Regions from separate parts of the Kitasatospora sp. NPDC005748 genome, predicted to be linked through region 2. Evidence: riboswitches for the same ligand, from Rfam matches in the RefSeq annotation. Region 2 holds a riboswitch; each other region holds the start of a gene.
What was found. Region 2 has a riboswitch for cyclic di-AMP ahead of ABZ495_RS19385 (M23 family metallopeptidase). Riboswitches for the same ligand answer to the same signal wherever they lie in the genome.
Positions count from the first base shown of each region.

Region 1 (10,097 bases), on a different contig from region 2:
GCTGCGTCACGGACTACCTCGTCTGGTACTCCTACTGCCACGACGACCAGCAGGGCGAGATCGACTCCCGGATGCCCGGCGCGATGGCGGGGGTCGGCAAGGCGCTGGACGAGATCCGGACCGTGATGGCCGGTGCGGGCTACGCGACCGGGGACTACCGGGTCGTGCTGCAGTCCTACCCCTCGCCGATCCCGCGCGGCGCCGAGATGCGCTACCCGGAGAGCGGCTGGAGCCGGTCCGACACCGGCGGCTGTCCGTTCTGGAACGGCGACGCGGACTGGGCCCGGGACTCGCTGGTGCCGCAGATCTCGCGGGCGCTGGCCGGGGTCGCCGCGGCGAAGGGGGCGCAGTTCCTGGACCTGGCGGACATGCTGCAGGGGCGCGAGGTCTGCTCCAAGGCCACCAAGCAGGCGAGTTCGACCAGCGCGCCGTCCGCCACCACGAGTGAGTGGGCGCGGTTCGTCGACGGCGGGCTCAGCGCCTCGCAGGGCACGATCCAGGAGTCGATGCACCCGAACTACTACGGCCAGCAGGCCCTCGGGCAGTGCCTGACCCTGCTGTACGCGCGGCCGACCGGCAACTACGGCTGCCGCAACACGGCCGGCAAGGACGCGAGCGGGATGTACCTCACCGCGCGGTAGCGCGCGGCGCGGCCGGTCCCCGTCCCCGGGCCCGAGTGGGCGGGAACGGGGACCGGCCGCGGCGGGTCAGCCCTTGGCGAGCAGCGCCTCGGCGTGCGCGCGCACCTGATCCTTCGTCAGATAGGCGTCGGTGTACTCGAAGTCCCGCAGCCGGGCGGGCTGGCGGGCCAGGAAGCCGGTCCGGACGAAGTCGTCGCCGGCGGTGGCGTTGAGCAGCCAGTTGGCGCCGACCCGGAACTTCGCCGCGTTGGTGCGCATCGCCATCAGGTGGTAGCCGCGGGCGACCACCTGGGCGGGGACGCCGCGCAGTTCGACGCCGACCGGCTTGGAGACCGCGTCCTTGCCGCCGAGGTCCACCACCAGGCCCAGGTCCTTGTGGTAGTAGGGCTCCAGCGGCTGGTTGCGCAGCGCGGCGATCACGTTGTTGGCCACCGCCCGGCCCTGGCGGGCGGAGTGCTGGGCGGTGGGCGGGCAGACCGCGCCGTCGCCCTTCGCGAGGTCCGGGACGGCGGCGGCGTCGCCGAGTGCGAAGACGCCCTCGAACTGCGGCACCCTCATCTCCGCGGTGACCGCGATCCGGCCGCGGACCGTCTCGGCGTCCAGGGTGCCGATCAGCGGGCTGGCCGCGACGCCGGCCGTCCAGATCAGCGTCCGGCAGGGGAGCACCCGGCCGTCGGTGAACTTGACCGACTCGGCGCCGACTTCGGCCACCGAGACGCCCAGCGAGACCTCGATGCCGCGCTCGCGCAGCACCTCCAGGGCGGCGACGCCGAGGGCGTCGCCGAGCTCCGGCATCAGCTTCGGGGCGATGTCGATCAGGTGCCACTTGATCTGCCGGGCGTCCAGCCGCGGGTAGCGCCGGGCGGCCGCGGTGGTCAGCCGCTGGAGGCAGGCGGCGGTCTCGGTGCCCGCGTAGCCGCCGCCGACCACCACGAACTGGAGCCGGGACTCGCGCTCCCGCTGGTCCAGGGTGGCGGAGGCGAGGTCGAGTTGGGCGATGACGTGGTCGCGGACGTAGGTCGCCTCGGCGAGCGTCTTCATGCCGCGCGCGTAGTCGGTCAGGCCCGGGATGTCGAAGGTGCGGGTCACGCTGCCGGGCGCGAGCACCAGGTAGTCGTACTTCTGCGCGACCACCTCGTCGGTGATCTTGCGGACCACGCAGACCTTGGAACGCGGGTCGACGCCGATCGCGCCGCCGGGGACGATGTGGGTGCGGCGCAGCGTCCGGCGGAGCGAGACCGCGACCGACTGCGGGGTCAGCACCCCGGCCGCCACGTGCGGGAGCAGCGGCAGATAGAGCTGATAGCTGAACGGCGTGACCAGCGAGATCTCCGCCTCCGAGGGCGTGAGCTTGCGTTCGAGCCGGCGAGCGCACTCCAGTCCGGCGAAGCCACCGCCCACGATCAGGATCCGAGCTCGTTCCATCGTTCATCCCTTACAGTGCAGTTCGTACCGTGCAAGGTCCCCACTACTCTGAGCCACACTCGCACGGCGGAGCGGGCGCTGCCACCGGACGGCGCGGATGGCGCAGGCCCGCGCCGGGCGGGGACGGCACGCGGCGCCCAGTCCGCGCATATGCCCGATAGGCTGTCCGGCGTGCTCCCCGAGGTGACGGCGGTCCGTTATGTGACGCCACTGCGAGAAGGCGGCTCGATGCCGGGCCTGGTCGAGGCCGACGACCGGCGGCTGTACGCCCTGAAATGGGTCGGCGCCGCGCAGGGCCGCAAAGCGCTGGTGGCGGAGGTGCTGGCCGGTGAGCTGGGCCGCCGGCTCGGGCTGCCGGTACCGGAGTTGGTCACCGTGGACCTCGACCCGGTGCTGGCCCGCAGCGAGCCGGACCCGCAGATCCAGGACCAGATGCGGGCCAGTGGCGGCCGCAACCTCGGGATGGCCTTCGTCAGTGGGGCGCTCAACTTCGACCCGCTCTGCTTCGAGGTGGACGCCGGGCTGGCCGGGCAGGTGCTCTGGTTCGACGCCTTGATCGGCAACGTCGACCGCTCGTGGCGCAACCCCAACCTGCTGGTGGCCACCGGCGGGCTGCGGCTGATCGACCACGGCGCCAGCCTGATCTTCCATCACCACTGGGCGGGCGCGGCCGGCTGGATCCGCCGCCCGTACGACGCCTCCGACCACGCGCTGTTGCGCGCGGAGCCCGATCTGGTGGCCGCGGACAAGGCGCTCGCGCCGCTCGCCGAGGCGGCGGTGGAGGCGGCGGTGGCGCAGATCCCGGACGTCTGGCTGGCGGACGAGCCGGGCTTCGACTCGCCCGAGGCGGTGCGCGCCGCGTACCGCTCCCAGCTGACCGGGCGACTGGCCGGTCCGCGTGACTGGCTGCCGGAGGTCTCCGCATGAGCGAGTCCGTGACGCCGGCCCCGCCGGCCGTCGAGCTGCACGACTACGAGTACGCGGTGATCCGGGCGGTGCCCCGGGTCGAGCGCGGCGAGTGCGTCAACGTCGGGGTGCTGCTGTACTGCCGGCAGAGCGCGCACCTGGGCGCCCGTACCCATCTGGACCAGGCCCGGCTGCTGGCGCTCGACCCGGTGGCGGACGTCGCCGGGGTGCGGCGGGCGTTGCACGGGATCGAGGCGGTCTGCGCGGGCGGGCCCGCGGCCGGTCCGGCGGCGGGCGACAGTCCGGGGCAGCGGTTTCGCTGGTTGACGGCGCCGCGCAGCGCCGTCGTCCAGCCGGGACCGGTGCACACCGGGCTGACCGGTGACCCGGAGGCCGAGCTGCGGCGGCTCTTCGACCAGCTGGTGCTCTGAGGGCGACCGGTCGGGTGCCCGGGGGCCGTCCGGGGGCCCTTCCGGGGCCGAGCGGTTGACCTGCGGACTTTTGCCCCGGTCAAAGCTTGAGTTGGTGAAGCACTCGGTCGTACGCTGGCCCCATGGGTTCGACAGCGACGACGACCGTACCGACCAACGCCGAGTTGATGGAGGCGTTGGCCGCCGTCGGCGCCGCCTACTTCCAGGATTTCGCGGGAGCCGCGGCCCGGCACGGTCTCTCCTCCTCCCAGGCGAAGGCGCTCGGTGCGGTGCAGGAGCCGGTGCCGATGCGCGCGCTGGCCGGCCGGCTGGGCTGCGACGCCTCCAACGTGACGGGGATCGTCGACCGGCTGGAGTCGCTCGGCCTGGCCAACCGCGAGGCGGCGGCCGGTGACCGGCGGGTCAAGATCGTGGTGATCACCGAGCAGGGCCGCGAGATCCTCGGGCTGATCCGCGGCGAGATGAGCCGTACCCACCACGCCTTCGAGGCGATGACGGACGAGCAGCGGATCTCGCTGCACTCGATCTGCGCGCAGGTGCTGCCGGTCCTCGCCGGGCGCTCGCCCGGCACGATGTAGCGGTTCGGCGGTTCGGCGGCACAGCGGCACAGCGGCACAGCGGCACAACGGCACGGCAGCGCAGCGGTACGGCGATCGGCCGGGGCGGGCGCGGGAGGCGGCAGCGCCCGGTCCGCCGCCGCTCGCGCTGACCTCGGCTGTTAGGCTTGCGAAGCGTGAGCGCGAAGCCCCAGATCCCCAATGTCCTGGCCTCCCGGTACGCCTCGGCGACCCTGGCCCAGCTGTGGTCCCCCGAGCACAAGGTGGTCCTTGAGCGCCACCTGTGGCTCGCCGTCCTGAAGGCCCAGCAGGACCTCGGCGTGGAGGTGCCCGCGGGCGCCGTCGCCGACTACGAGCGGGTGATCGACCAGGTCGACCTCGGTTCGATCGCCGCCCGCGAGCGGGTCACCCGGCACGACGTGAAGGCGCGGATCGAGGAGTTCAGCGACCTCGCCGGCCACGAGCAGATCCACAAGGGCATGACCTCCCGGGACCTGACCGAGAACGTCGAGCAGCTGCAGATCCGCCAGTCGCTGGAGCACGTCCGCGACCGCACGGTCGCCGTGCTGGTCCGCCTGGGCCGGCTCGCCGCCCAGCACTCCGAGCTGGTCATGGCCGGCCGGTCGCACAACGTCGCCGCGCAGGCCACCACCCTGGGCAAGCGCTTCGCGACCGTCGCCGACGAGGTGCTGGTCGCCTTCCGCCGGCTGGAGGAGCTGATCGCCCGCTACCCGCTGCGCGGGATCAAGGGCCCGGTCGGCACCGCCCAGGACATGCTGGACCTGCTCGGCGGCGACACCGACAAGCTCGCCGAGCTGGAGCGCCGGGTGGCCGGTCACCTCGGCTTCGACCACGTGCTGACCAGCGTCGGCCAGGTCTACCCGCGCTCGCTGGACTTCGAGGTGCTCACCGCCCTCGTCCAGCTCTCGGCCGGGCCGTCCAGCCTGGCCAAGACGATCCGCCTGATGGCCGGCCACGAGCTGGTCACCGAGGGGTTCAAGGAGGGCCAGGTCGGCTCCTCCGCGATGCCGCACAAGATGAACACCCGCTCCTGCGAGCGCGTCAACGGCCTGGCCGTCATCCTGCGCGGGTACGCCTCGATGACCGCCGAGCTGGGCGGCGACCAGTGGAACGAGGGCGACGTCTCCTGCTCGGTGGTCCGCCGGGTCGCGCTGCCGGACGCCTTCTTCGCCTTCGACGGCCTGCTGGAGACCTTCCTGACCGTCCTCGACGAGTTCGGCGCCTTCCCCGCCGTGATCGAGGCCGAGCTGGACCGCTACCTGCCGTTCCTGGCCACCACCAAGGTGCTGATGGGCGCGGTGCGGGCGGGCGTCGGCCGGGAGACCGGACACGAGGTCATCAAGGAGCACGCCGTCGCCTCGGCGCTGGCGATGCGGGCCGGCGCGCGGGAGAACGAGCTGCTGGACCGGCTGGCGGCGGACGCGCGGATCCCGCTGGACCGGGCCGGGCTGGACGCGCTGCTGGCCGACCGGCTCTCCTTCACCGGCGCGGCCGGTGCCCAGGTCGCCGAGGTGGTCCGCCAGGTCGAGGCCGTCGCGGCCGCCTACCCCGAGGCCGCCAAGTACGGCCCGGGTGACATCCTCTGACGTTGCCTCAGGCCTTCGTGGGCCCCGCCGCCGATCCGGTGGCGGGGCCTTCGCCGTGTCCGGCGGCGGCATGGCCCGGATCCAGCGGAGGGGCGGTGCCGCAGGCGTAGGTGCAGTCCGGCTCGGCGACCGGGTGGTCCTCGGGGGCCAGCACATTGCCCCGGACGGTGGTGAACGCCGTCACCGCGCCGGTGACCAGCAGCCCGGCGCAGATCAGCATCGCGGTCCGGAAGGCGGAGTCCACCGCGGCCGGCACCCGGTAGGCCTCGCCGCTGAGCCCGGCCAGCGCCGGCAGGGCGGCCACCGCGAGCAGCCCGGCCGCGCGGGCGGCGGCGTTGTTGACGCCGCTGGCGATCCCGGCATGCCGGACCTCCACCGCCGCGAGCACCGTCGCGGTCAGCGGCGCGACCAGCAGGACCATCCCGCAGCCCATCACGGTGGCGGCCGGCAGCACGTCCGTCCAGTACGAGGCGTCGGAGCCGATCCGCAGCATCAGCAGGACCCCCGTCGCGCAGAGCAGCGGCCCCACGGTGAGCGGGAGGCGCGGGCCGATCCGCTTGCCGAGCCGGCCGGCCCGGGCGGACAGCGTGAGCATCAGCACGGTGATCGGCAGCAGGGCGAGCCCGGAGACCAGTGGGGAGAAGCCGGAGACGATCTGCAGCTGGACGACCAGGAGGAAGAAGACGCCGCTGAACGCCGCGTAGACGCAGAGGGTGACCAGGTTCACCGCGGTGAACAGGCGGGAGGAGAAGAGGCCGAGCGGCAGCATCGGCTCCGGGACGCGGCGTTCGACCACCACGAAGGCCGTGCCCAGCAGCAGGCCGGCCGCGCCGGACACCCACACCACGGCCGAGAGCCCGTCGCCCGCCGCGGTCAGCGCGTAGGTGACCGAGCCCAGCGCGAGCGCGGCCAGCGCCGCGCCGAGGACGTCGAACCGGCCGGTCGCGCTCTCGTCCCGGCTCTCCGGGACGTGCCGGGAGGCCACCGCGACCACCAGGGCGGCGAGCGGGACGTTCAACAGGAAGATCCACCGCCAGCCGGGGCCGTCCACCAGCCAGCCGCCGAGGAACGGGCCGATCGCGGCGGACACCCCGCCGAGGCCGGACCAGAGGCCGACCGCCGCCGAGCGGTCGTCAGGGTGGAACACCGCCTGGAGCATCGCCAGCGAGCCGGGGGTGAGCAGCGCCCCGCCGACGCCCTGCACCGCGCGGGCGGCGACCAGCACCTCGATGGTGGGGGCCGCGGCGCAGGCCGCCGAGGCGGCGGCGAACCAGAGCACGCCGATCAGGAAGACGCGGCGCCGGCCGTAGCGGTCACCGAGCGCGCCGCCGAGCAGGATCAGGCCGGCCAGGGTGAGCAGATAGGCGTTGAGCGTCCATTGCAGGGCGGCGAGCGGAGCGCCGAGATCGGTGCCGATCCGGGGCAGTGCGACGTTGACGACGGTGCCGTCGAGCATCGCCATGCTGGAGCCGAGCACCGTCGCCAGTAGTACCCAGCGGCCCTGCGCGGTGCCCAGGCGCAGGGTGCCGGCCTCGGAGGTGGCCACCGCCTGATCCTGCGCTCCGGGACGCGACGTGACAAGGGTCACCGGGGGTGTGTCGGCGGATGGCTTTCCGTAGGTGATCGCATGCGTACGGACACCGAAATCGGCGGAGCGTCGTGGATCAGTGGCACGCGGTGAATCGATTGTGCACATACTGTGCAGCCGATCATTCGGAGTGTCACGGCCTTCCCGGTAGTGGTTGTCGATTCAAGAGATCGACATTGCTTCGCCCGGGCGGATGAGTTTTAGTTCAGCGACCGCCCGGCATTGGACCGGGTGGCCACCGGGTGGAACGCCTAGTCCTGCCGCTGCCCGGTGGTACGAACCGAACTCTGTACGGCAGGAGCGGGGGACCCAAAGGTAAGTCGCCGGACCGGAATTCACGGTCCGGCTTGGGGTGAAGCCGCGCTATGCGGCCGGGCAACTCCAGCCCGAACCCGACAGCTCACCTCGCAGGCGTCGGAGAGGACAGTTCGCCATGCCCGCACAGGCTCGTCGTATCACCCTGCCCCGCGCCGCCCGCATCGGCATCGCCACCGCCGTGACCGGCGCCGCTTTCGCCCTCCCGCTGGTGACCACCATCAGCGCCCAGGCCCACACCGCTCCGGCCGCCAAGCCCGCGCAGACCTCCACCTGGACCGGCGCCACCAGCGTCGACGCCGCGCCGGCCGCTGCCGCCAAGCCGGCCGCCGAGGCCGCCAAGCCGGCCGCCGCGCCGGCCGAGGAGAGCTACAAGGTCGTCGGCGGGGACACCCTGTCGAAGATCGCCGACGCCAAGCAGGTCGAGGGTGGCTGGAAGGCCCTCTACGACCACAACCGCTCGGTCGTCGGTGCCAACCCGAACCTCATCTTCCCGGGTCAGCAGCTCGCGCTGGGTGCCAAGGCCGCCGCCGCTCCGGCTGCCGCCGAGGCCGCCAAGCCCGCCGCCCCGGCCGCCAAGCCGCAGGTCTCGCAGGACGCGCAGAAGCCGGCTGCCCAGCACGCCGCCCCGAAGCCGGTCCAGGCCGCCAAGCCCGCCGAGGCCCCGGCTGCCAAGCCGGCCGCCCCCGCCGCCAAGCCGGCCGCCCCCGCCGCGAAGCCGGCCGCTCCGGCCGCTCCCGCCGCGCCGGCCGCCGTGGCCAGCACCTCGGGCTTCGTCGCCCCCCTCGCCAACCCGAAGCTCGGCACCGCCTACGGCGTGGCCGGCTCGATGTGGGCCTCCGGTCACCACACCGGTGCCGACTTCGTCGCCTCCACCGGCACCCCGCTGCGCGCCGTCGGCGCCGGCACCGTGGTGAAGGCCGGCAACGGCGGCGCCTACGGCAACGAGGTCGAGATCAAGCTCGCCGACGGCCACTACGCCGAGTACGCGCACCTGTCCTCGATCGGTGTGAAGATCGGTCAGACCGTCACCGCCGGCCAGCAGATCGGCCTCTCGGGTGCCACCGGCAACGTGACCGGCCCGCACCTGCACTTCGAGATCCGCACCGGCTCGGAGTACGGCTCGGACATCGACCCGATCGCCTACCTGCGGGCGCACGGCGTCTCCCTCTGACCTGAGGTCGGACTTCCGCTGGGTGCGGGGCGTACGACCTCCCGGGATGGTCATGTCGGGTGACCGCTCGACCGGGTGGTCGCCGCACCGTCAGCGGATCATGGGCGCGGGACACGCCCTGGCCGGCCCGGCTCGCGAATTTCCTTCGCGAGCCGGGCCGGCCTTTTTCGTGCCCTTCTGACAGGCAGGTGCCCCCCCACGATCAGGGTTTCCATCCGGCGCTTCCGAGTGGTCGGTTCCGTCGTGCGGAAGGCCTTCCGAAAGCCTTTCCGGAAAGCCTTCCTGGGGGGCCTTCCGGGATGTGCCGACGGCCCGTCCGCGGTCGGACGGGCCGTCAATTCTCGGTCGGCGGTCGCGGTGAAAGGAATGGGCTGCCCCGGCGGGGGTCAGGACCGGTGGGCGGGCAGGTCGCTGTTGGCGGCGGTCAGCAGCTGGTGCACGCGGTGGCCGAACTCGTCCGCGTCGCGGGCCGGCTCGGGGAAGACCAGGCGGACGTCGCGGTGGCCGTAGGGGTGGTCCAGGCGGAGCACCAGGCCGTGCCGGTCGAGGGCCAGCGGGCGGACGTCGGGGTGTCCGACGAGCAACTCGCGGTCCAGCAGCCGGGTGAGCACGGCGAGGGCGTCCGGGTGGTCGTCGGCGAGGTGGGTGAGCATCGCCGCCTCGAAGCGCGCCAGCGGGTCGGGCGCGGCCAGGGCGAGGTCGGCGCCGGTGAGGGCGGTGGTGCCGTACGGGGTGGAGAGGACGGCGTGTGCGACGTCCAGCCGCAGGTGGACGCTGAGGCCGTCGTCGGCGAGGTGGGCGAGGTGCAGCCGGCCGGCCAGGGTGAGACGGCCGCGGACGCGGTCGCGGACGGCGACCGGGGCGATGTCGGTGAGGTCCAGGACGACGGCCAGACCGTCCTGCTCGCGGGTCACGGCGAGGGTGAGCGGCGAGTCGAGCGGTGCGCCCAGGCGCAGCCGGGAGCCGTGTACCGAGACCGGGGTGTCCAGGTCGTGGTACTCGCCGCAGGCCCGGATCACCACGGAGGAGGTGGCGCTGAGCAGGCTGCAGACCCGTTCGGCGGCGGTGGGTTCGGGCGCCTCGACGTCGACGGGACTGGGGCTCATGACGACCTCCGTTAGTTAGGTGAGGCTAACCTAATCACTTCGCCAGGGGAGGGCAAGGTGTGCGCGGGTGGTTCGCGGGTCGCGCTGGAGGGTGCGCGGGTCCAAGGGATTGCAGGTGGAGATAGCGAGCGCTTGCAAGTATCCGGCGCTCGGTCGTATTGTCGACGCTGGTAGTTGCACACGCAATCTTCTGTACGCTTCTGTACGCTCTGGAAAGCGGTCCCCTCATGCCCCTCGCGCTCCTGGCGCTGGCGATCAGCGCCTTCGGCATCGGCACCACCGAGTTCGTGATCATGGGCCTGCTGCCCGAGGTCGCCGGCGACTTCTCGGTGTCCATCCCCACCGCC
Region 1 covers NZ_JBEXYD010000015.1:30,370-40,466, forward strand. Annotated here, with positions in the region: gene ABZ495_RS14305 (GDSL-type esterase/lipase family protein) at 1-641, shown strand, start outside; gene ABZ495_RS14310 (NAD(P)/FAD-dependent oxidoreductase) at 708-2,066, opposite strand; gene ABZ495_RS14315 (HipA family kinase) at 2,238-2,993, shown strand; gene ABZ495_RS14320 (DUF3037 domain-containing protein) at 2,990-3,403, shown strand; gene ABZ495_RS14325 (MarR family transcriptional regulator) at 3,526-3,981, shown strand; gene purB (adenylosuccinate lyase) at 4,137-5,567, shown strand; gene ABZ495_RS14335 (MFS transporter) at 5,575-7,113, opposite strand; cyclic di-AMP (ydaO/yuaA leader) riboswitch at 7,424-7,584, shown strand; gene ABZ495_RS14340 (LysM peptidoglycan-binding domain-containing M23 family metallopeptidase) at 7,589-8,644, shown strand; gene ABZ495_RS14345 (DUF2470 domain-containing protein) at 9,031-9,750, opposite strand; gene ABZ495_RS14350 (MFS transporter) at 9,978-10,097, shown strand, end outside.
Region 1: linked by a shared signal. The riboswitch ahead of ABZ495_RS14340 (LysM peptidoglycan-binding domain-containing M23 family metallopeptidase) and the one ahead of ABZ495_RS19385 (M23 family metallopeptidase) in region 2 are both predicted to bind cyclic di-AMP.

Region 2 (10,097 bases):
CGCCGGTGCGGGCGGTGCTGGCGCTGCTGGAGCTGGGTGAGGGCAGGATGCGTGACGGCTGGCCGGAGCTGACCTCGGACGCCGTGGAACAACTGCTGTACGAGCGGCTCTACCTGTACGTCCAGCCCGCGCCGGAGCAGGACCCGCTGGCGTACGGCGCCGCGGTGCGGCTGCTGATCGACCACCAGCGGGCGGCGAAGCGGCTGAACGCCAAGCGGCAGGAGCGGCTGCACGCGGAGGCCGAGTGGCAGGGCGAGGTGGCCGCCGGGCTGCTGCGCCGCGCCGACCTGGTGACCTGGCCCCGGCTGTACACGCTGCTGCTGCGCGCGGACGGGGTGGACCCGGCCGACGGGGCGGCGGTCCGGGCCTGGCTGGAGGCGTTCCGGGAGCTGGCGCCGGAGGACCGGGCGGCCGCCTACGAGCGGCTGGAGGCGACGGGTGCGCTGGACCCGGTGGACGACGGGGGCTGGGACGGCGCCCGGCCGCTCAGCGTCGGGATGGCCACCGACGGTGCCCGGCGGCTGCTGGAGCAGGGGCTGATGCGGCGCAGCTACCGCAACCTGGAGGAGCTCACCGCGCAGGGCCGGCCGATGCCCGACGAGCTGGCCGGGGACTTCGGGGCGTTCGAGGAGGCCGCCGTCGAGGCCGCGCTGGACCTCTTCGGCGAGTGGACGGTGCCGGGGCTGCCGCGGCTGCTGGTGGAGGAGTTCCCGGAGCTGGCCCCGGAGCCGGGCCAGGAGGAGATCGACGCGTACCTGGCGCAGCTGCCCGGGGCACCCGGCGAGGCGGAGGAGGCCGGGGAGTACGGGGACGAGTACGGCTACGCGCCCGGGGACGGGCACGTGCACGGGTCCGCCGACCGGCCGGACGGGGCCGGCGCGGCCGCCGGGGCCTGAGACGCGACGGTGCCCCGGCCGTCGTGACGACGACCGGGGCACCGCGGCGGGCTGTCAGAAGGTGACGCCGGTCAGGGGGTCACGCCGCGCTGCTCGAACCAGCTCTCCGGGTCGACCGGGGCACCGCCGCCGGGGCGGACCTCCAGGTGCAGGTGCGGGCCGGTGACGTTGCCGGTGGCCCCCACCTTGCCGAGCTGCTGGCCGGGGACGACCTTGCCGGAGCCCTTGATGATCGAGGAGAGGTGGCAGTACCAGATCTCGGTGCCGTCGGGCAGCGTCTCGACGATCCGGTAGCCGTACGACCCGGCCCAGCCGGCCGAGGTGATGGTGCCCTGGCCGACCGCGTAGACCGGGGTGCCGGTGTCGGCGGCGAAGTCCAGGCCGGTGTGCAGGTGGGCCCAGTAGGAGGCGCTCTGGCCGTAGTGGGCCGAGAGGTGGTAGTCGCGCACCGGCAGCTCGATGGCGGCGAGCTTGGCCTTTTCGGCCTCCTCCGCGGCCCGCTTGGCCTCCTGCTGCTGGGCCGCGCGCTTGACCTCGGCCTCCTTGGCGGCCTGCAGGCGGGCGCCCTCCTCGGCGGCGGTGCGCTGGCTGTCGGCCTGCTGCTGGATCCGGGCGGCGAGCGCGAGGCCCGGGTCCGCGGCGAGCGCGACCGGGGTCTCGTCCGGGACCTCGACGGCGGGGGCGGCGGCCGGGGTGGCGGAGGCGAAGCCGGTCGCACCGAGGGTGGCGGCCACGGCGGTGACGCCGAGCAGCGGGGCGGTGCCGCGGGTCTGACGGGGCATCCGGTGCCGGTTGCTGTCGGGGGCCTGCGGCCCGGTCTCGGCGCCGGACCCGCCGAACTCGCCCGGGTGGGCGGGCGGCCAGGGGTGGTCGAGCAGCTGGGTGCCGGCGGGGGAGCCGGGCAGGTGTGCCGGAGAGTGCGACGACGCCACGGAGGCGCGCTCCTTTCCTTCCTTCGCGCCTACCGGGTTAGCTGACGGGTTCGGAGCAGGAAGGTCTCCTACGGCTGGGCCTGGGCCCGGCCGATTCACCCCAAGGAACATGGTTCCCCGGCTCCCTGGCCTGCCCGGAGGCCGGCCGGCGGGATTAGGCGACGGCGCACGGTGCCGTCTGGGTACGGCGTTACGAACCGCGCTGCGTTATCAAACGTTAATCCTAGGAGCCTCTGATTCCAAGCCGTCCGTTCGGGACAACCGGATACTACCCGGGCGGTACGTGACCTGATGGGCGATTTGGGCGGATCGACGGCAACTGACACCACCGAACGTGAGGGGACGTCAACGAACGGTCCCCCACTTGAGTACTCCTACTCATGTGCGGCACTCCCGGCGCGGCCATCCTGGCGCCATGAACGCACCGATGCAGTCACGCACCACGGCCGCGTACCACCTCCAGGCCGTCCTCTCCTTCGCCCTCTCCGGCGGCGCCCTCGCCGTCGGCATCGCCTATCTGCCGGTCGGCGGCTGGACCCGCGCCTTCCTCGCGGTCGGCCTGCTCTACACCGTCACCTCCGCCTTCACCCTGGCCAAGGTGATCCGGGACCGGCAGGAGACCAACGAGATCGTCACCCGGGTGGACCAGGCGCGGCTGGAGAAGCTGCTCGCCGAGCACGACCCGTTCAAGGTGGAGGGGGTCTGAGCCGCGGTACCGGGGCCGCCCCCGGGGGTCCGACCGGTCGAGGGCTTGACGGCTAAGGCTATTAGCCTTAGCTTTATGGCTATCGGCGCAACGCCGGCAGCCCCGCGGACCGAGGAGGCCCCCATGCCCGGCACCTTCACCCCCAGCACCCAGTACCTCGACCTCCCCGGCGGCCGGCTGGCCTTCGACGACACCGAGCAGGGCGACGGCGCCCCCCTCGTCCTGCTCCCCGGGATGCTCGACAGCCGTGCCGCGTACCGGCACCTGCGCCCGCTGCTGGTGGCCGCGGGCCACCGGGTGATCACCCTGGACCTGCGCGGCTTCGGCGAGTCCTCGATCGCCTGGGACGACTACACGCCGGCCGCGATCGCCACCGACGTCCTCGCCCTGCTGGACCACCTCGGCATCGACCGCGCCACGCTGGTCGGCAACTCCTACGCCGGTGCGACGGTGGTCAAGGTGGCCGGGGACGCGCCGGAACGGGTCGCCGGGATCGTCCTGGTGGACGCCTTCGTCGAGAACCCGCCGCCGAACGCGCTGCAGCGCGCGATGTTCGGCGTGATGGGCGTCCTGCTGGTGCACTCGCCCGCGTCCTGGGGCCTCTACCACCGCAAGATGGCGTACCCCGGCCCCAAGCCGGCCGACTTCGACGCCTACGTGGACGGACTGGTCGCCGCGATGCGCACGCCGGGCCGCAAGCAGGCCACCCGGGGCTACGTGCGCGGGGACTCCGCGCCGAACGGCTGGACCGCCGCCGTGAGCTGCCCGGCGCTGGTCCTGATGGGCACCAAGGACCCCGACTTCCCCGACCCCCAGCTGGTCGCCGACCGGCAGGCCGCCGCGCTGAACGGCCGCAAGGTGATGATCGAGGGCTCCGGGCACTACCCGATGGCCGACCGGCCGCAGGCCACCGCCGACGCCCTGCTGCCCTTCCTCGCCGAGCTGGCCTGAGCCCGCCCTTCCGCGCCGCGCCGGCCCGAGCCCGCCCGCTACCTCGCCCACGGAGACCGCACCATGCCCCGAGTCGGACTGACCCCCGAGCAGGTCGTCGACCACGCCCTCGCCCTCATCGACGCACAGGGCCCCGAGGCCCTCACCCTGGCCGCCGTCGCCGGACGGGCCAAGGTGGCCACCCCCTCGCTGTACAAGCACGTCAGCGGCGGACTCGCCGAGCTGCGCCGGCTGATCGCCGTCCGGGTCACCGAGGAACTCGCCGACCGGCTCGCCGAGGCCGCCCTCGGCCGCGGCGGGGACGACGCCGTCGCCGCCGTCCTGCGGGCCTACCACGGCTACGCCACCGAGTACCCGCACCGGTACACCGCGCTGCCGCAGGCCCCGCAGCCGGACGACGACCTGGCCAGGGCGGGCGGCCGGCTGGTCGGGGTGATCCTCGCGGTGCTCCGCGGCTACGGGCTGGAGGGCTCCGAGGCCGTCCACGCCGCCCGGACCGTCCGCTCGGTCGCCCACGGCTTCGCCTCGCTGTCGATCGGCGGCGGGTTCCAGCTCGCCGAGAACCTCTCCGACACCCAGGACCGCCTGATCACCCTCCTCACCGGCGGCCTCCGGAACTGGCCCGGGGCCTGAGCCCCGCCCCCACCGCGCGCCCGGCTCCGTGAGTTCCCCCGGCCGGGCGCCGCACCCGGCGCACCCCGCGCGGCGGGTCGGCCGGACCACGGCGGACCACCCGGTCGGAGCGGCCGGGCAGGGCACCACCGGCGTCCGCACCCCGGCACCGGTGCGCCGTCCGGGTCACCCTTCACCGGCATCGGAAATGAGGTATGAAGAATTGGGTGCCCGACAAGGCGACGGAAAGGCCGGGAAATCCCATGGACCTGACCTCACCGTGGCTTCCCCCCTCCGAGGACGAGAGCCGGGCCCCGCGCAGCAGCCCCACCGCGCGCAGCGCGATGCGCTGTGTCCGGTTACTGCTCGGCTGCACCACCGCCGCCGAACTCCTCGGGACCGTGCTCGCCGAGGGCCCGGGCTGGATCACCGGTGAGGGCTCCGCGCTCTACCTGCTGGACAGCGCCGGAATGCTCCGGCTCACCGCCTCGCACGGCCTGCCCGACTGGGTCCACGAGCGCTACGGCGTCATCGATCCGGCGAGCGAGCTGCCCGCCGCGATGGCCCTGCGACTGCGCCGCCCGTACCTGCTCAGCCCGGAGCGCACCAGCGTCGACTATCCCAACCGCAATGCCGGTATGGGCACCGGAATGGTCGCGCTGATCGCCCTGCCGATGATCGTCGACGAACGGCCGGTCGGCGTGCTCGCCCTCGCCCTCGCCCACCGGGGCACCGTCCCCCGCCGCGATCTGGACGTGCTGGAGACGCTCGGCGACGCCTGCGCCCACCGGCTCGCCCATCTGCTCGACAGCGCGCGGGCGGAGACCCGCCCGGCCGGGACGGCCCACCCGGGGCCCGGCGGCGAGGCCGGTACGGACGGGCGGTCCGCCGCACTGGCCCACCCGATGCTCTCGCTCGCCGTCCGGTCCGCCGGGCACGGCGCCTTCGAGCGCGATCTGGTGACCGGCGAGACCTTCTGGGACGCCACCGCCTACCGTGTGGTCGACCGCCCCGTGCCGCCCGACGGCCCGCCCACCGCACCCGACCTGGACGGGCTGGTCCATCCCGAGGACCTCCCGGACGTCCAGGCCGCCCTCGCCGAGGCACTCGCCACCGGCGGCCCGTACCGGATCGAGTACCGGGTGCCGCGCCGCGACGGCGGTGTGATCCGGATCGAGGAGACCGGCGAGGTGATGCTGGACGTGCACCGCCGGCCGGTCCGGGTCGCCGGGCTGCTGGCCGACCGGGACCGCGGGGGCGCCCCCGCGGAGGAGGCGGCCGGCGGCGGAGCGGGCGGCGGCGCCCCGGCGGCCGGCGCCCGCTCGGCACTGCTGCTTGCGCTCACCCGCGCGCTGTCCCGCGCGGTCACCGTCCGGGACGTGACCACCGCGGTGACCGACGTCGCCCGGCCGGCGTTCGGCGCCGCCAGCATCGTGCTCGACCTGGTCGACGAGGGTCGGCTGCTGCCCGTCTCGCACACCGTGTACGGCGGCCCGCGCCGGACCGAGCTGACCCGGCTGGCCGACCTCTCCGAGGGCGTGATGCAGCACTCGCTGGCCCGCTCCGCCCCGCTGTTCAGCGAGCCCGCCACCACCCGGCCCGGCGGCGGGCCACTGACCCCGGCGTCCTGGGCGGTGCTGCCGCTGGTCGCCTCCGGGCGACAGGTCGGCTCCTGCCTGATCACCTTCTCCACCGAGCGGGTCTTCGGCCGCGAGGACCGCACCCTCTACTCCGCCTTCGCCGGCATCCTGGCGCAGTCCCTGGAGCGCGCCCGGCTCTACGACACCCACCACCACCGGGCCACCGAGCTGCAGCGCGCCATGCTGCCGCGCACCCTGCCCCGGCTGCCCGGGATCGCCAGCGCCGCACGCTACCTGCCCAGCACCGAGGGCATGCAGATCGGCGGCGACTGGTACGACCTGCTGCGGCTGCCGGACGGCCGGATCGGCCTGGTGATCGGCGACGTCCAGGGCCACAACGCCGAGGCCACCGCCGTGATGGGCCAGCTGCGCAGCGGTCTGCGCGCGTACGCCACCGACGGCCACGACCCGGCCGCCACCCTGGCCCGGACCAGCCGGCTGCTGTCCGAACTCGACACCGACCTCTTCGCCACCTGCCTCTACCTCACCCTCGACCCCGCAGACGGGACGGTCCGGGCGGCCCGGGCCGGTCACCCCTCGCCGGTCCGGATCGCGCCGGACGCCCCGGCCGTCGAGCTGGACCTGCCGGGCGGCCCACCGCTGGGCGTGGACCCGGGGCAGCCGTACCACCTGACGGTCGGGCACCTGGCGGTCGGCGAGACGCTGCTGGTCTACACGGACGGGCTGGTCGAGGACCGCGAGGAGGACTACGACGAGTCGGTGCAGCGGATGCTCGGCGGGCTGGAGCTGTGGGCCCGGCAGGCCGGTCCGGTCCGGCTCGGCCCGGCTGCCGCCCTGGAGCGCCTCGCCGACCTGCTGACCCTCAACGTGACCGAGCGCCGCTCCCGGCCGGACGACGTCGCTCTGCTGTTGCTGCACCGGAGTTCGCCGGTTCAGTGAGCCTCCGACGGGGCCGGGGGAGCGGCCCCGGGCGGGGCGCGGCCGGGCCGGAAGCAGGTCGGATTGACGTCGTATGGACGGGATATTGACGAGATCCGGTCACTTGGCGAGATCCGTTCACACCTTCGTAGGATCATCACCCTAGAATTCGCGGCGTGACGATGACTCAGTGGTGTGCAACGGCAACCGGCGTTCTCGCCGCCCTCGCCCTCGTGGCCGCCGCCCGCTACCGCGCCGTCTCCGTCACCCAGCGCCGCCGGGCCGACCGGCAGCAGCGCGAGAACGCCCGCCTCCAGGAGCAGCTCGCCGTCGAACTCGCCCGCCGGGGCAGCGAACTGGCCGCCGTCCAGCAGGAGCAGGAACTCAACGCCTCCACCCAGCGGGCCTTCCTCAGCGTGGCCCGCCGGATCCTCGTGATGGCCCACGACCAGCAGGCCCTGCTCGACGAGATGGAGCGCACCCACGACGACCCGGCGCTGCTGGAGGGCCTGCTCAAGGCCGACCACGCCGCCGCCCAACAGGCCCGCCTCGCCCAGACCCTGGCCGTCCTGTGCGGCGCCCGGGCCGGGCGGCACTGGCCCGAACCGGTCTCGCTGGAGGACGTGGTGCGCGGTGCCCAGTCGCGCATCCTGCCCTTCCAGCGGGTGGTGGTCCGCAGCCGGATCGAGACCGCCGTGGTCGGCGCCGCCGCCGAGGCGCTCATCCACGCCGTGGCCGAGCTGCTGGACAACGCCACCCGCTACTCACCGCCCAGCACCCAGGTGTTCGTCACGCTGATGCCCGTCCACAACGGCGCCGTCGTCGAGATCGACGACGGCGGCGTCGGGATGCCCGAGCCGGCCGTCACCAAGGCGGCCTCGGCGCTGGCCGGCGGCACCTCGCTGGAGGTGTCCCGCCTCGGCGAGGTACCGCAGCTGGGCCTGGCCGCGGTCGGCCGGCTCGCCGAGCAGTACGGGTTCCGGGTCACCCTCAGTTCGGCGCCCTCCCCGTACGGCGGGGTCCGGGTCGTGGTGCTGCTGCCGAACGCGCTGCTCACCGAGCCGCTCCCGCCGACCGTCCCGGGCCTCGGCCCCGACGACCCGGCGTTCCCGGCCGACCCCCACCGGAACCCGGCCTCCCCCTACCTGGGCGGACATTCGCGGACCACCGCACACCCCCTGGTGGAGACCCCGCCGGCCGGCCCCGCCGCTCCGCCGCCGCTGCCCCGCCGGAGCCACCGGCGCGACCGCTCCAACCGCCACGCCTCGCCGGCCGCTCCCCCGCCGGCGCCCGCCCCGCCCTACCGGTCGGCGCAGGATGCCCGGGCGTTCATGGCGATGTTCCAGGCCGGCACCGCCGACGGCCGGTCGGCCGCCCGGACGCAGGCCCAGCCCCACCGTTCCCTGCCCGCTTCCCCCCAGCTCCCCCAGCGCTTCGGAGAGTTCCATGACCACCACCCCTGACCTCGGCTGGCTGCTCGCCGACATCATCTCTGTCCCCGAGGTCCAGCACGCCGTCGTGGTGTCCAACGACGGCCTGGAGATCGGCCGCAGCGCGGGCATCCTGCGCGAGGACGCCGAGCGGCTCGCCGCCGCCTGCTCGGGCCTGCAGTCGCTGGCCCGCGGCGTCGCCCAGGGCTTCGGCGGCCACGGCAGCGCCACCCGCCAGATCGTCATCGAGTACGGCGGCGGCTACCTCTTCGTGGTCGCCGCCGGGGCCGGGGCCCACCTGGCCGTGGTGACCGGCGAGGCGGTCGACGCCGGCCTGGTCGCCTACCAGATGCAGGTCCTCGTCGAGCGGATCGGCAGCCACCTCACCAGCCCGCCGCGCGTCGATCACGCGGCGGGGGGCCGGCGGTGAACGGGCCGGTCCGGCCCTATGTGATCACCGGCGGCCGCAGCCGGCCCACCCGGTCCGCGCTCGCCGTCGAGAGCCTGGTCAGCGCCTTACCCGACCGGCCCGACCTCCCCGAGGACGCCCTGCTCAACCGCGAGCACCAGCGCATCCTGGACCTCTGCCGCAGCCTGCTGTCGGTCGCCGAGGTGGCCGCCTACCTCGGGCTGCCGCTCGGCGTCGTCAAGGTGCTGGTCGGCGACCTCTGGGACCTCGGCGCCGTCCAGGTGCTCCCGCCCGTCCCGCAGGCCGAACGCCTGCCCGCAACCCTCTTGGAAGAGGTGCTCGTTGGCCTCCGCCAACTCCGCTGACCCGCGCACCGCCGAGCCCTCGGCGCCGGAGCCCCAGTACCTGCCGCCGTCCGTCCAGGGCGCGGTGAAGATCCTGGTCACCGGCCCGTTCGGGGTCGGCAAGACCACCCTGGTCGGCGCACTGAGCGAGATCACGCCGCTGCGCACCGAGGAGACCATGACGGCCGCCAGCAGCGGCATCGACGACCTCACCGGGCGGCCGGGCAAGACCACCACCACGGTCGCGCTGGACTTCGGCCGGATCACGCTCAACCCCCGGCTCGCCCTCTACCTCTTCGGCACCCCCGGGCAGCAGCGGTTCTGGCCGCTCTGGGACGACCTGTCGCGCGGCGCGCTCGGCGCCATCGCGATGGTCGACCTGCGCCGCCCGGACGAGAGCTTCGACGTGCTCGGCCGGCTGGAGGAGCAGCGGATCCCGTTCGCGGTCGCCGTCAACACCTTCCCGGACACCCCGAGTTACCCCGAGGAGGAGCTGCGCTCCGCCCTCGACCTGCTGCCCGACGTACCGATCCTGTACTGCGACGCCCGGGACCGCCGGGCCGCGTACGACCTGCTGATCGACTTCGTCGACCATCTGCACTCCACCGCCGTACTGGAGCTCCAGCGATGACGACCCCCGACCCGGGCACGGCCGTTCCGCCGTCCGCCGGGCAGCTGTCCGCGCCCCCCGGCTGCCCGGCGCACGCCGCCGGGACCCTGCCCGCCGGGGTGCCGCTGCCCCGGCTGTACGGCGCCGCCGTCGCCGACGACCCGCACGGCCTGTACGCCCGGCTGCGGGCCCAGTACGGCCCGGTCGCGCCGATCGAGCTGGAGCCGGGGGTCGAGGCCTGGCTCGTGCTCGGCTACCCCGAACTGCTCGAACTCACCCGCAACGAGGCGCTGTTCTCCAAGGACTCGCGCCGCTGGAGGGTCCCCGCCGAGGGCCGGCTGGCCGCCGACTCCCGGCTGCTGCCGATGACCGCCTGGCGTCCCACCCTGCTCAACCTGGACGGCGCCGAGCACCAGCGGCTGCGCGCCGCCGTCGCCGACACGCTGGCCGAGATCGACCACCGCCAGCTGCGCGAGACCACCGAGGCCGCCGCCGACGCGCTGATCGACAGCTGGGGCCCGGACGGCACCGCCGACCTGATCGCGCAGTACGCCCGCCGGCTGCCGCTGCTGGTCTTCACCCAGCTGATCGGACTGCCCGCCGAGGCCGGACCGCACCTGGTCGGGCTGATCAGCCACTTCGTCGACAGCAGCAAGGACTCCGTGCGCGCCAGCGCGGAGTTCCAGGC
Region 2 covers NZ_JBEXYD010000025.1:23,566-33,662, forward strand. Annotated here, with positions in the region: gene ABZ495_RS19380 (hypothetical protein) at 1-896, shown strand, start outside; gene ABZ495_RS19385 (M23 family metallopeptidase) at 968-1,828, opposite strand; cyclic di-AMP (ydaO/yuaA leader) riboswitch at 1,841-1,999, opposite strand; gene ABZ495_RS19390 (YiaA/YiaB family inner membrane protein) at 2,244-2,534, shown strand; gene ABZ495_RS19395 (alpha/beta hydrolase) at 2,658-3,485, shown strand; gene ABZ495_RS19400 (WHG domain-containing protein) at 3,549-4,118, shown strand; gene ABZ495_RS19405 (SpoIIE family protein phosphatase) at 4,361-6,637, shown strand; gene ABZ495_RS19410 (sensor histidine kinase) at 6,799-8,079, shown strand; gene ABZ495_RS19415 (roadblock/LC7 domain-containing protein) at 8,063-8,476, shown strand; gene ABZ495_RS19420 (DUF742 domain-containing protein) at 8,473-8,820, shown strand; gene ABZ495_RS19425 (ATP/GTP-binding protein) at 8,798-9,430, shown strand; gene ABZ495_RS19430 (cytochrome P450) at 9,427-10,097, shown strand, end outside.

Region 3 (10,097 bases), on a different contig from region 2:
GTTCTGCAAGGAGCTGTTCGGGATGGGCCCGACCGACTACTTCGAGTCGGTGGGCTGGCTCGGCGAGGACGTCTGGATGGCGCACTGCGTCCACATGAACGACTCGGACATCGCCAAGTTCGCCGAGACCGGCACCGGTGTCGCGCACTGCCCGTCCTCCAACGCCCGCCTCGCCGCCGGCATCGCCCGGGTCCCCGACATGCTGAAGGCCGGCGTCCCGGTCGGCCTCGGGGTGGACGGCACCGCCTCCAACGAGTCCGGCGAGCTGGGCACCGAGCTGCGCAACGCCCTGCTGATCAACCGCCTGCACGGCTACCCGACCGCGCTCACCGGCCGCCAGGCGCTACGCCTCGGCACCATGGGCGGCGCCCGGGTGCTCGGCCGGCAGAACGAGATCGGCTCGATCGAGGCCGGCAAGCTGGCCGACCTCGCGCTGTGGAAGATCGACGGCATCATGCATTCCTCGATCGCCGACCCGGTCGCCGCGCTCACCCTCGGCGCCCTGCCGCCGCTGGCCGCCCTCTTCGTCAACGGCAACGCCGTCGTGGAGAAGGGGCAGCTGACCACGGTGAACGAGGACCGGATCGCGCAGGCCTGCGCCCGCGCCGCCAAGGAGCTCGCCGCCCGCCCCGTGTAACCCCCCTGAACTCCGGGCCGCCCAGGGACGGTGCGTCACCCGGACTCCGTGCGCCACCGCTCAGGACGGCGCACGGACCCCAGCCCCGGACCCACGGCGAGGGTCCGGGGCTGTGGCGTGCCCGGGCGGAGGCGGCCCCTCCGCGTCGGCGGCCCGGCCCGATCGGGATCCGGACACGACGGAGGGCCTGCGCCGGTCGGCGCAGGCCCTCCGGGCGTGGTGGGGTGTCAGGCCGTGCGGCCCAGGGTGGCGAGGTAGCGGCGCCAGCCGCCGTAGCGGGTGATCTCGCGGTGGACGCCGCGGTCGGCCTCGCCGCGGGCGAGCAGCATGGAGAGGCAGGGCGAGCCGTCGGCCAGCGTGATGACGCCGAGTTCGAGCTCACGGGGCTCGCCGGGGAGGATCACGTCACGCAGGTGTTCGAGGGTGATGTCGTACAGCTCGCCCTCGATGGCGGTGTCGACGGACGGGTCGGCGAGCAGTCCGGGGCAGACGTCCCCGATGGAGAAGAAGCGGTAGCCCGGCGCGGTGCGGACCGGGCCGACCAGCGCGTCGGCCACCGAGGGGTGGAAGGGGCCGCCGACCATGGCCTGGCCGTTGAAGAAGATGCGTGCCACGGGGATCGATGCCTCCGGAAACGGCCGTTCCGCACGGCGACGAAGAGGACAGCTGGATTCGTCGCCGTACGGAACGGAGCAATGGGGCGCGGCGACTGCTACAAGCCGGCAGGCGGCAGCGGGCACACGCGCGGATAGATTGGACTCAGCCCAGCAGGGGCAGCGCGGGCAGGGTCAGGAAGTCCGCGAACTCCTCGGCCAGGGCGACCTGTTCGAAGAGCTTGGCGGCCTCGCGCCAGCGCCCACCGGCGTAGGCCTCGTCGCCCAGCTCGGCCCGGAGCGCGGCGAGCTCCTCGGCCACCAGACGGCGCACCAGGTCGGCGGTGGCCTTCTCGCCCGTGTCGGAGAGCACCACGCCGTTGTGGATCCACTGCCAGATCTGCGAGCGGGAGATCTCGGCGGTGGCGGCGTCCTCCATCATGTTGAAGATGGCGACGGCACCGAGGCCGCGCAGCCACGCCTCGATGTAGCGGACCCCGACCTGGACGGCGTTGTGCAGGCCGGCGTGGGTGCAGTGGCCGCCGGCGCCGGCGATGTCGAGCAGCTGGGCGGGCGTGACGGGCTCGGCCGGGCCCGGGTCGTCCTTCTGGTTCGGGCGCTCGCCGAGGACGGCGTCGAAGCAGGCACGGGCGACCGGGACGAGGTCCGGGTGGGCGACCCAGGAGCCGTCGAAGCCGTTGCCGGCCTCGCGGTCCTTGTCGGCCCTGACCTTCTCCAGGGCGGCCGCGTTGACCTCGGGGTCGCGGCGGCTGGGGATGAAGGCGGCCATCCCGCCGATCGCGTGCGCGCCGCGCCGGTGGCAGGTCCGCACCAGCAGCCGGGTGTAGGCGGCCATGAACGGGGAGGCCATGGTGACGGAGTTGCGGTCCGGCAGGATGTAGTGCTCGCCGGCGTCGCGGAAGTTCTTGACGATCGAGAACAGGTAGTCCCAGCGGCCGGCGTTGAGCCCGGCGGCGTGGTCCCGCAGCTCGTAGAGGATCTCCTCCATCTCGAACGCCGCGGTGATGGTCTCGATCAGCACGGTGGCCCGGACGGTGCCGTGCGGGATGCCGAGCGCCGCCTGGGCGTGGGTGAAGACGTCGTTCCAGAGCCGGGCCTCCAGGTGGCTCTCCGTCTTCGGGAGGTAGAAGTAGGGGCCGGAGTTCGGGTCCTCCGCGCCGCGCGCGAGCAGCCGCGCCGCGTTGTGGAAGAAGTAGAGGCCGAAGTCGAGGAAGGCCCCGGCGACCGGCCGGCCGTCGACCAGCAGGTGGTTCTCGTCCAGGTGCCAGCCGCGCGGGCGGACCACCACGGTGGCCAGCTCGGCGGCCGGCCTGAGGGTGTAGGCCTTGCCGGCCGAGGAGGTGAAGTCGATCCGGCCCTCGAAGGCGTCGATCAGGTTGATCTGGCCGCCGACCACGTTCTCCCAGGTCGGCGAGGTGGCGTCCTCGAAGTCCGCCAGCCAGACCCGGGCGCCGGAGTTGAGGGCGTTGATGACCATCTTGCGGTCGGTGGGGCCGGTGATCTCGACCCGGCGGTCCTGGAGGGCGCGGGGGGCCTCGGCCACCGTCCAGTCGCCCGCCCGCACGGCGGCCGTCTCGGGGAGGAAGTCCAGGGTGCCGGCCTCGGCGATCTCGGCACGGCGGGTCCTGCGGCGTACCAGGAGCTCCTGCCGGCGGTCCTCGAACGCGCGGTGGAGGCCGACGACGAAGGCGACCGCCTCCGGAGTGAGCACCTCCTCGGCCCGGTGGACTCGCGGACCGGCGACAGTGACGACCGGAGCGGCGGGGGAGGCGCCGGCGGGTCCCTGATCTGTAGCCATGAGCAGGACACTCCTAAGACGGTTGAGCATGGCGAAGGCAGTTCCGGTGGGAACGTCCTTGATCTGAACCGAGGGGAAACCCCACCTGTCGGAGGGTTCGATTCTGTAAGGTGGAGACTAGTTTCCGCGATACAGAATTTCAACGGTTTGTTGAGGTGATCGCTGGGACTCTACTCCTCCCCCGACAGCGAAGGGAACGCCGGTGGTTGCGACCCCCGACACAGCATCGACGACGGGTCCGGACCGCGCGAGCGGCGGCGTGCAGTCCGTCGAGCGCGCCTTCCTGCTGCTGGAGGCGCTGGCCGACTCCGGCGGCGTGGCGACGCTCAGTGAGCTCTCCACCTCCTCCGGGCTGCCGATGCCCACCATCCACCGCCTGGTTCGTACCCTCGTGCAGCAGGGCTATGTCCGCCAGGACACCGCGCGCCGCTACACCCTGGGCCCCCGGCTGATCCGGCTCGGTGAGACGGCCGGGCGACTGCTCGGCAGCTGGGCCCGCCCCTACCTGGCCGAACTGATGGAGGCCACCGGCGAGACGGCGAACCTGGCCGTGCTGGAGGGCGGCGAGGTGGTGTACGTCGGACAGGTGCAGTCGCGGCGCTCGATGCGGATGTTCACCGAGGTCGGCCGCCGGGTGCAGCCGCACTGCACGGGCGTCGGCAAGGCGCTGCTGGCCCAGCTGCCCGAGGAGGAGGCGCGGGCCGTGCTCGGCCCGAACCCGCTGCCGGCGCACACCTCCTACACCGTGACCGACCCGCAGGAGCTGCTGGTCCAGTTGGCGCAGGCGCGTGAGCGCGGCTACGTGGTGGACGACCAGGAGCAGGAGATCGGGGTGCGCTGCATTGCGCTCGCGGTGCCCGGCGCGCCGACCCCGACGGCGCTCTCCGTCTCCGGCCCGGAGGCCCGGATCCGGGCACTGGAGGAGCAGGCCGGCGCGGCCTCGCTCGTCCCCGTGATGCACCAGATCGCGGCCCGGCTGGGGCAGGTCCTCGCCCCCTGACGCGGCGTCATCACCACCGCCCCGCAAGGGACACCGGCGCGGCTCGCCCGGAGTTCGCCCGTTCGGGCGGCCCGAGGGCGGGTCGGACCTGCCTGGGAGGACCGATCGCTCACGCTGAGTCCGTGCGCGCCCCGCGACGGTGCGGGGCGCCGGAAGACAAGGGCAGGGTGAGCGCGATGTCGCGTAGTACGTCCGTACGGGGAATTCTGGGCAGGTCACTGACGGTGGGATGCGCCCTGGTGGCGATGGTCGGCGGGACCGCCCTGGCGTGTCCGACCGACGACCCCGCACCGAGCGCCGAACCGGCGGTCGCGGCGGCGAAGCCGTCCGACTCCGACCTGGAGGTGATCCGGCTGGACCCGGACCCCGTCGCGCCCGGCGGTACCACGACGCTGCACGCCTTCATCGCCAACGACGGGCCGGACCGGACCGCCTCCGCGTTCACCGTGGTGATCACCCTGCCGGAGGGCGTGACGGCCGAGGCCCCGTTCTTCCCGGACAACTGCTACGAGTTCCAGAACGGCCACCGGGTGCGCTGCACCTTCCCGGCCGGGCTGAAGCGATACCGGACCGCGACCGCACTGATCCCGCTCCGGGTGGCCTCCACCGTCCCCCTCGGCGATCTGGACGGCGGCTACGTGGCGGTGCGCAGCGACGACGACCGGAACGAGGCGAACAACCGCCAGCCGTTCACGGTCCACGTCGTGGAGAGCACCCGCGGCTGAGCGGGGCCACCGGAGCCGCGTGGGGGTCGCCCGGATCCCGTCCAGGCGGCCCCCGCGCGTGGCTTCCTAACGGTAGACCCGGACGTAGTCCGCGGCGAAGGTGATCGGAGTCGTGCCCGTCGGCGCGGCGTGGTACTGCCCGGCGCTCAGGGACAGGTTGAGGATCAGGTACGCGGACCAGTTGGCGCCGACGCCCTTGCCGTCCGAGAACACCTTCGTACCGTTGACGTACCAGTCGACCGAGGTGGCGCCGTAGTGGGTGCCGATGGTGACCCAGCCGTCCTTCGCGATCGCCTTGGCGTCGGTGTAGTACAGGTGGCCCGGGTTGACGTGGTTGGTCAGCTCCAGCAGGTTCGGGTTGTCGGGGTGGTACTCGAAGGAGTCGATCTCCCCGTTGCCGTTCTTCCAGGTCCACAGGGCCGGCCAGGCCCCCGTGCCGGCCGGGAGCTTGACCCGGGTCTCGGCGTAGTCGCCGGTCTTCACCTGGAAGCCCTCGCTGGAGTACTCGGTGGTGAGCAGCCCGGTGTCCCAGGACTTCTTGCCGTTCTCCAGCGTGTTGGCGCCCGGCTTGGCGGTGAACGTGGCGACGCCGTCGGCCACCGAGACGTTGTTCTTGTTCAGCCAGTCCAGCTTGTTGTCGTCCGGGTTGTGGTTGCCGTAGTGGTAGGCGCTGCTCTTGTCACCCGTCCAGCGCGAGCCGTAGGCGATCGGGCCGTTGAACTCGTCCGACCAGGTCAGCGACTTCCCGGCGACCGGGGCGCCGGTCGCCGGCGCGGTGGGGGCCGGGGCGGTGGGCGACGGCGTGGCGGTCGCGGTGGGCGACGGCGTCGGGGTGGGCTTGGGGGTGGCGGTCGGGTTCGGGGCGGGGGCGACGGTCGCGTCGGAGACCGCGAGCTGGCGCGAGGGCAGGTTGTGCCAGGCACCGCCGAGGTCCTGCCAGAAGCCGAACTGGGTGTACGTCCCGGCGGGCAGGGTGCGGGCACCGGTGGTGATCGACAGGCCGCTGGGGCAGATCTGCGCGTTGGAGACGTTGCCGGGGAAGTCGAGGTTGCGCCCGGCCGCGTCGCGGACGCCGACGCCGACGGTCTTGGCCGTGAAGCAGGACGAGGAGTGGACGGTCAGCGCGGCCGTGGTGGCCTTGCCCGCGACCATGGTGGCCGGGGCGAGCCTGTCCTGGGTGACGGTCGGCGCGGTGGCCGCCTGGGCGCCGGTGAGCGCCGGGACGCCGAGCAGGCCGGCGCCGCTGATGGCGAGCGCTCCGGTGGCGGCGAAGGCGGCCTTGCGGCCTCGGTGGGAGGGGCGGGCGTGGCGCGGGGTCGCGCGCCGGGCAGGCTTCTGCATGGCGGAGTCCTCTGTAGACGCCTGCGAGGTGAGCTGTCGGGTTCGGGCTGAGGTTGCCCGGCCGCCTGTGGGAGCGGCTTCACCCCTAGCCTCGGTCCGCACGCGCGAGCGCGTGGGCCGGGCACTGACCTGGGTCCCCCGCTCCCGTCCGCTGCGGTGCTCGACTGCCGACCGGCGGGTGGACAGGACTCGGCGTCCCGACGGCGGGGTCCGCGAAGGCGGACTCGTGCAGGCTAGGCAGGCCGCTCGAATGTCGACAAGCCGACGGGGGGTGTTGTCGCGCAGCTCACAGTGCGAGCCGTCCGGAGTGGATCAAGTCACCGGGGAAGTTGATCAGTTGGAGACGGGGCGGGCGCGGGGCGGCCGACGGGGCCGGCGGCGGGTCGGCGAGCGGGTGGCGGAGGTCCGGCCGGGCGGGCGCGGCGCCGGGGCGGTGTCCGCTCCGGGGCCGGGTGCCCGCATGTCCGCCGCGAAGGTCGGCCGGTCGGATAGGTTGGGAGTCCAGCCCTACCGCACAGACGAGAGACGAGGACCCGCTCCGCCATGACCGCGCCCCTGCCCGCCTTCGCCGGCCGTACCTACCTCTTCCAGGTCGACAACGGCGCGGCCTTCCGCAACGCCTACTCGCCCGACGGCAAGCGGCTGCGCTGGGAGGGCCTCGGCGAGTCGGCGGGCCAGTGGGAGGACGTCGCGCTGCACGTCGCCGAGATCGGGCCGGAGCTGTACTTCGTCAGCTGGACCGAGCAGAGCGGCATCACCGTCAGCCACGTGATGGACCTCGGCAGGCTGACGGTGCGCGCGTTCTGGACGTACGAGGGCGAGGGCGGCCGGGTCGGCGAGCTGCACACCGGGACGCTGGAGCCGGTGGCCTGAGACCGGTCCGGGGCGCCGGTGTCCTGGCGTCCTGGTGACCGGGCGCGCTGGTATCCGGGCGTTCTGGCCGGGCGGGCGGGCCCGGCGGTGGTCAGACCGTGTGGCTCGGCACCTTGAGGTGCTGGGAGAGCCACTCCAGCGAGGACGGCAGTAGCCTGCTCCAGGTCTCGAAGTTGTGGCCGCCGGTCTTCATCATGCTGTAGGAGACCTTCATGGGCGCGTGCGCGGCGGCCACGAAGGCCTCGGTGTCCCGGCGGTAGTCGCCGTCGCCCTCCCTGGTCCCGGCCAGCAGGACGGACACCTCGGGCTGCGGCAGGTTCTTCAGCCGCCACATCAGGTCCGCCTCGTTGCGACGCTGCTGGCTGCCCCGGAAGAGGTCCCCGGTGGTCGGGTCGTCGGCGGCCTGGTAGTAGCCGGAGAGCGAGACGGCGGTCGGGAAGACCTCCGGGTGCCGCATGGCGAGCTTGAGGGCGCAGTAGCCGCCGGTCGAGTTGCCCATGAAGCCCCAGGCCTGCGGATCCGAGGAGACCCGGTAGGTCGCCTGGATCGCGGCCGGGACGTCCTTGGTGAAGTACGTCTCCGACTGCGCGCCGCCCGGGATGTCCTCGCACTCGGTGTCCTGCGGGAGGGCGGGCGACGGGCGCATCAGCACCATCACGGTCGGCTGCATCCGACCCTCCTGGAGCAGCTTGAGCGCCGCGCCCGGGTAGTTCAGCCGGGTCACCAGGTTCTTGGCGATCCCGGGGAACCCGGTGCTCACGATCACCGCCGGGAACTGCCTCTGCGCGTACTCCGGCTGGAAGTACTGCGGCGGCAGGTAGACGTACCCGTCGGTGGAGAGCCGGGTGCCGGCGCCGTCGATCCGGACCTCGCGGATCTCGCCGGACTGCTTGGGGTCGCGACCGAGCGCCCCGCCGCCCTGGACCGACGCGTGCCCGATGGTCTCCACCTGGAGGCGCCCGGAGGCGTCCGCCTTGTTCTGGATGACGACCGGGCCGTTGTCGCCGGTGCCGAGCAGATCGTCCCAGCTGCTGTAGAAGGCGAAGTAGTTGTTGGCCACCAGGCCCAGCGCGGCGAGCACGGTGAGCTGGGTGGCGAGCAGCGCGCCGATCCGGCCGAGCACCGCCTGCCAGGTCGTCTTCGACAGTCTCGGCCACAGCCAGACCGTGCCGGCCATCATCACGACGGCGATCAATACGGTCAGCGCCAGCACCTTGTGGCTCGTCAGACCCATGTCCTACTTGCTCCCACGCCTCGAACTCCCCCGTCCCCGTTGTCAGGACAACTGTCAGGACAACCGGAACGGCCGCCCCGGTTCCCCCGTCCACCACGGAAGCCACCACCGAGGCGCGATCAACAACCCTAGCGGCCCGCCGGGCCCCCGTGGACCCGCCGACCAGCGGGTATGGCGGCCGGGGCGCTGCCGGGACCGCGGAAGAGCGGGCTGGCACGAGCGGAGTGACGGGCAGTGTGACGAGCGGGGTGGCGGGCGGTGTGGCGGGCGATGCGACGGGCGGCCCGGGCTGACCTCGCGTCAGCTGACGCTGCTCCAGAGGCGCAGGCCGGCCGTCAGTTCGCGCATGCACCGGGCGCCCAGCTCCTGGGGCGAGCCCGGCCCGGCGGCGGGGGCGTCGGAGAAGGCCCACTCCTCCAGGGCCACCCGGATGGCGGTGGTCGCGGCGGCGGCCGCGAGCCGGATCTCCAGCTCGTCGGTACCCCGGGGGCAGCGGGCGGTGAGCACCGCGCGCAGCCGCTCCTCCGAGTCGGCGTGCACGCGCTGCCAGACCGAGTCGAGCCGGGGATCGCGAAGCAGGTCGCGGGTCCAGTGCATGGCCTCCACGCCCGGGGTGTCGGTGGGCGTCAGCGACTCGACCGCCGAACGCTCCAGCGCCTCGCGGACCGGCAGATCGGCCGAGCTCTCCGCGAAGAGCAGCACCCACCGCCGGCCGCCGGCCGCCAGCAGCGGGGCGACGGCGTCCTCCTTCACGGAGAAGTAGCGGTAGAAGGTGCGCACCGAGATGCCGGAGGCGAGCGCGATCTCCTCGGCGGTGGTCGCCTCGGCCCCGCGCTCGGCGAACAGCGCGGCGGCGGTACGGGCGATCTCCAGCCGGGTGGTGTCACGGCGGCGTTGGTTCAGGGTGGGGCGTCCGATCACAGCACTCAGCGTACGCGGACCGACGCACGCGGTGGCGCGATATGCCGGGGTGGCGCGTTGTGCCGGGATGGCGTGTTGTGCCGGGGTGGCGTGTTGTGCCGGGGTGGCGCGACACGCCCGGGTGGCGCGGCGTGCCTCGGCGGCGTTCCGCGCCGGGCGGGCGTCAGCGGTATGACGTCCAACCGAATCTGTATGGCACATCGTGCCACTTTGGCCCGACGCGACTTATTGGCACGATGTGCCACTTCGTCGTACCGTGTCAATCGAGGTCGCGAGACCACGAACGAACGGAGAACCACCATGGAGCGCTTCAGCGGGCGGAACGTCCTGATCACCGGCGGCGGCTCGGGGATCGGCCAGGCCACCGTGCACCGGATCCTCGCCGAGGGCGGGCGGGTCGTCGCGGTCGACGTCAATGAGGACGGCCTGAAGGCCACCCTGGACCGGGCGACCGGTGACGGGACCGCCGACCGGCTGACGACCTCGGTCGTGGACATCTCGGACGAGGACGCCGTCCGCGCGGGCGTGGCCGAGGCGGTGGCCGGACTCGGCGGGCTCGACGTCCTGGTCAACGCGGCCGGGATCCTGCGCTCCTCGCACACCCACGAGACCAGCCTGGAGTTCTGGAACACGCTGATCGCGGTCAACCTGACCGGCACCTTTCTGATGACCCGCGAGGCGCTGCCGGCCCTGCTCGCCGACGGGCGGGGCGTGGTGGTGAACTTCAGCTCCACCTCCGCGACCTTCGCGCACCCCTACATGGCCGCGTACGCCGCGACCAAGGGCGGCATCCAGTCGTTCACCCACGCGATCGCCTCGGAGTACGCCAAGCGGGGACTGCGCGCGGTCTGCGTCGCCCCGGGCAGCATCGACAGCGGCATGACCAACAACCCGGGCCTGCCCGCCGACGCCGACTTCAGCCTGCTCGCCAAGCTCTCCCCCGCGCTCGGCCAG
Region 3 covers NZ_JBEXYD010000012.1:48,856-58,952, forward strand. Annotated here, with positions in the region: gene ABZ495_RS12385 (8-oxoguanine deaminase) at 1-637, shown strand, start outside; gene ABZ495_RS12390 (gamma-glutamylcyclotransferase) at 865-1,251, opposite strand; gene aceB (malate synthase A) at 1,397-3,049, opposite strand; gene ABZ495_RS12400 (IclR family transcriptional regulator) at 3,252-4,049, shown strand; gene ABZ495_RS12405 (hypothetical protein) at 4,274-4,774, shown strand; gene ABZ495_RS12410 (glycoside hydrolase family 16 protein) at 4,841-6,115, opposite strand; cyclic di-AMP (ydaO/yuaA leader) riboswitch at 6,120-6,243, opposite strand; gene ABZ495_RS12415 (hypothetical protein) at 6,659-6,988, shown strand; gene ABZ495_RS12420 (alpha/beta hydrolase-fold protein) at 7,080-8,222, opposite strand; gene ABZ495_RS12425 (TetR family transcriptional regulator) at 8,523-9,143, opposite strand; gene ABZ495_RS12430 (SDR family NAD(P)-dependent oxidoreductase) at 9,444-10,097, shown strand, end outside.
Region 3: linked by a shared signal. The riboswitch ahead of ABZ495_RS12410 (glycoside hydrolase family 16 protein) and the one ahead of ABZ495_RS19385 (M23 family metallopeptidase) in region 2 are both predicted to bind cyclic di-AMP.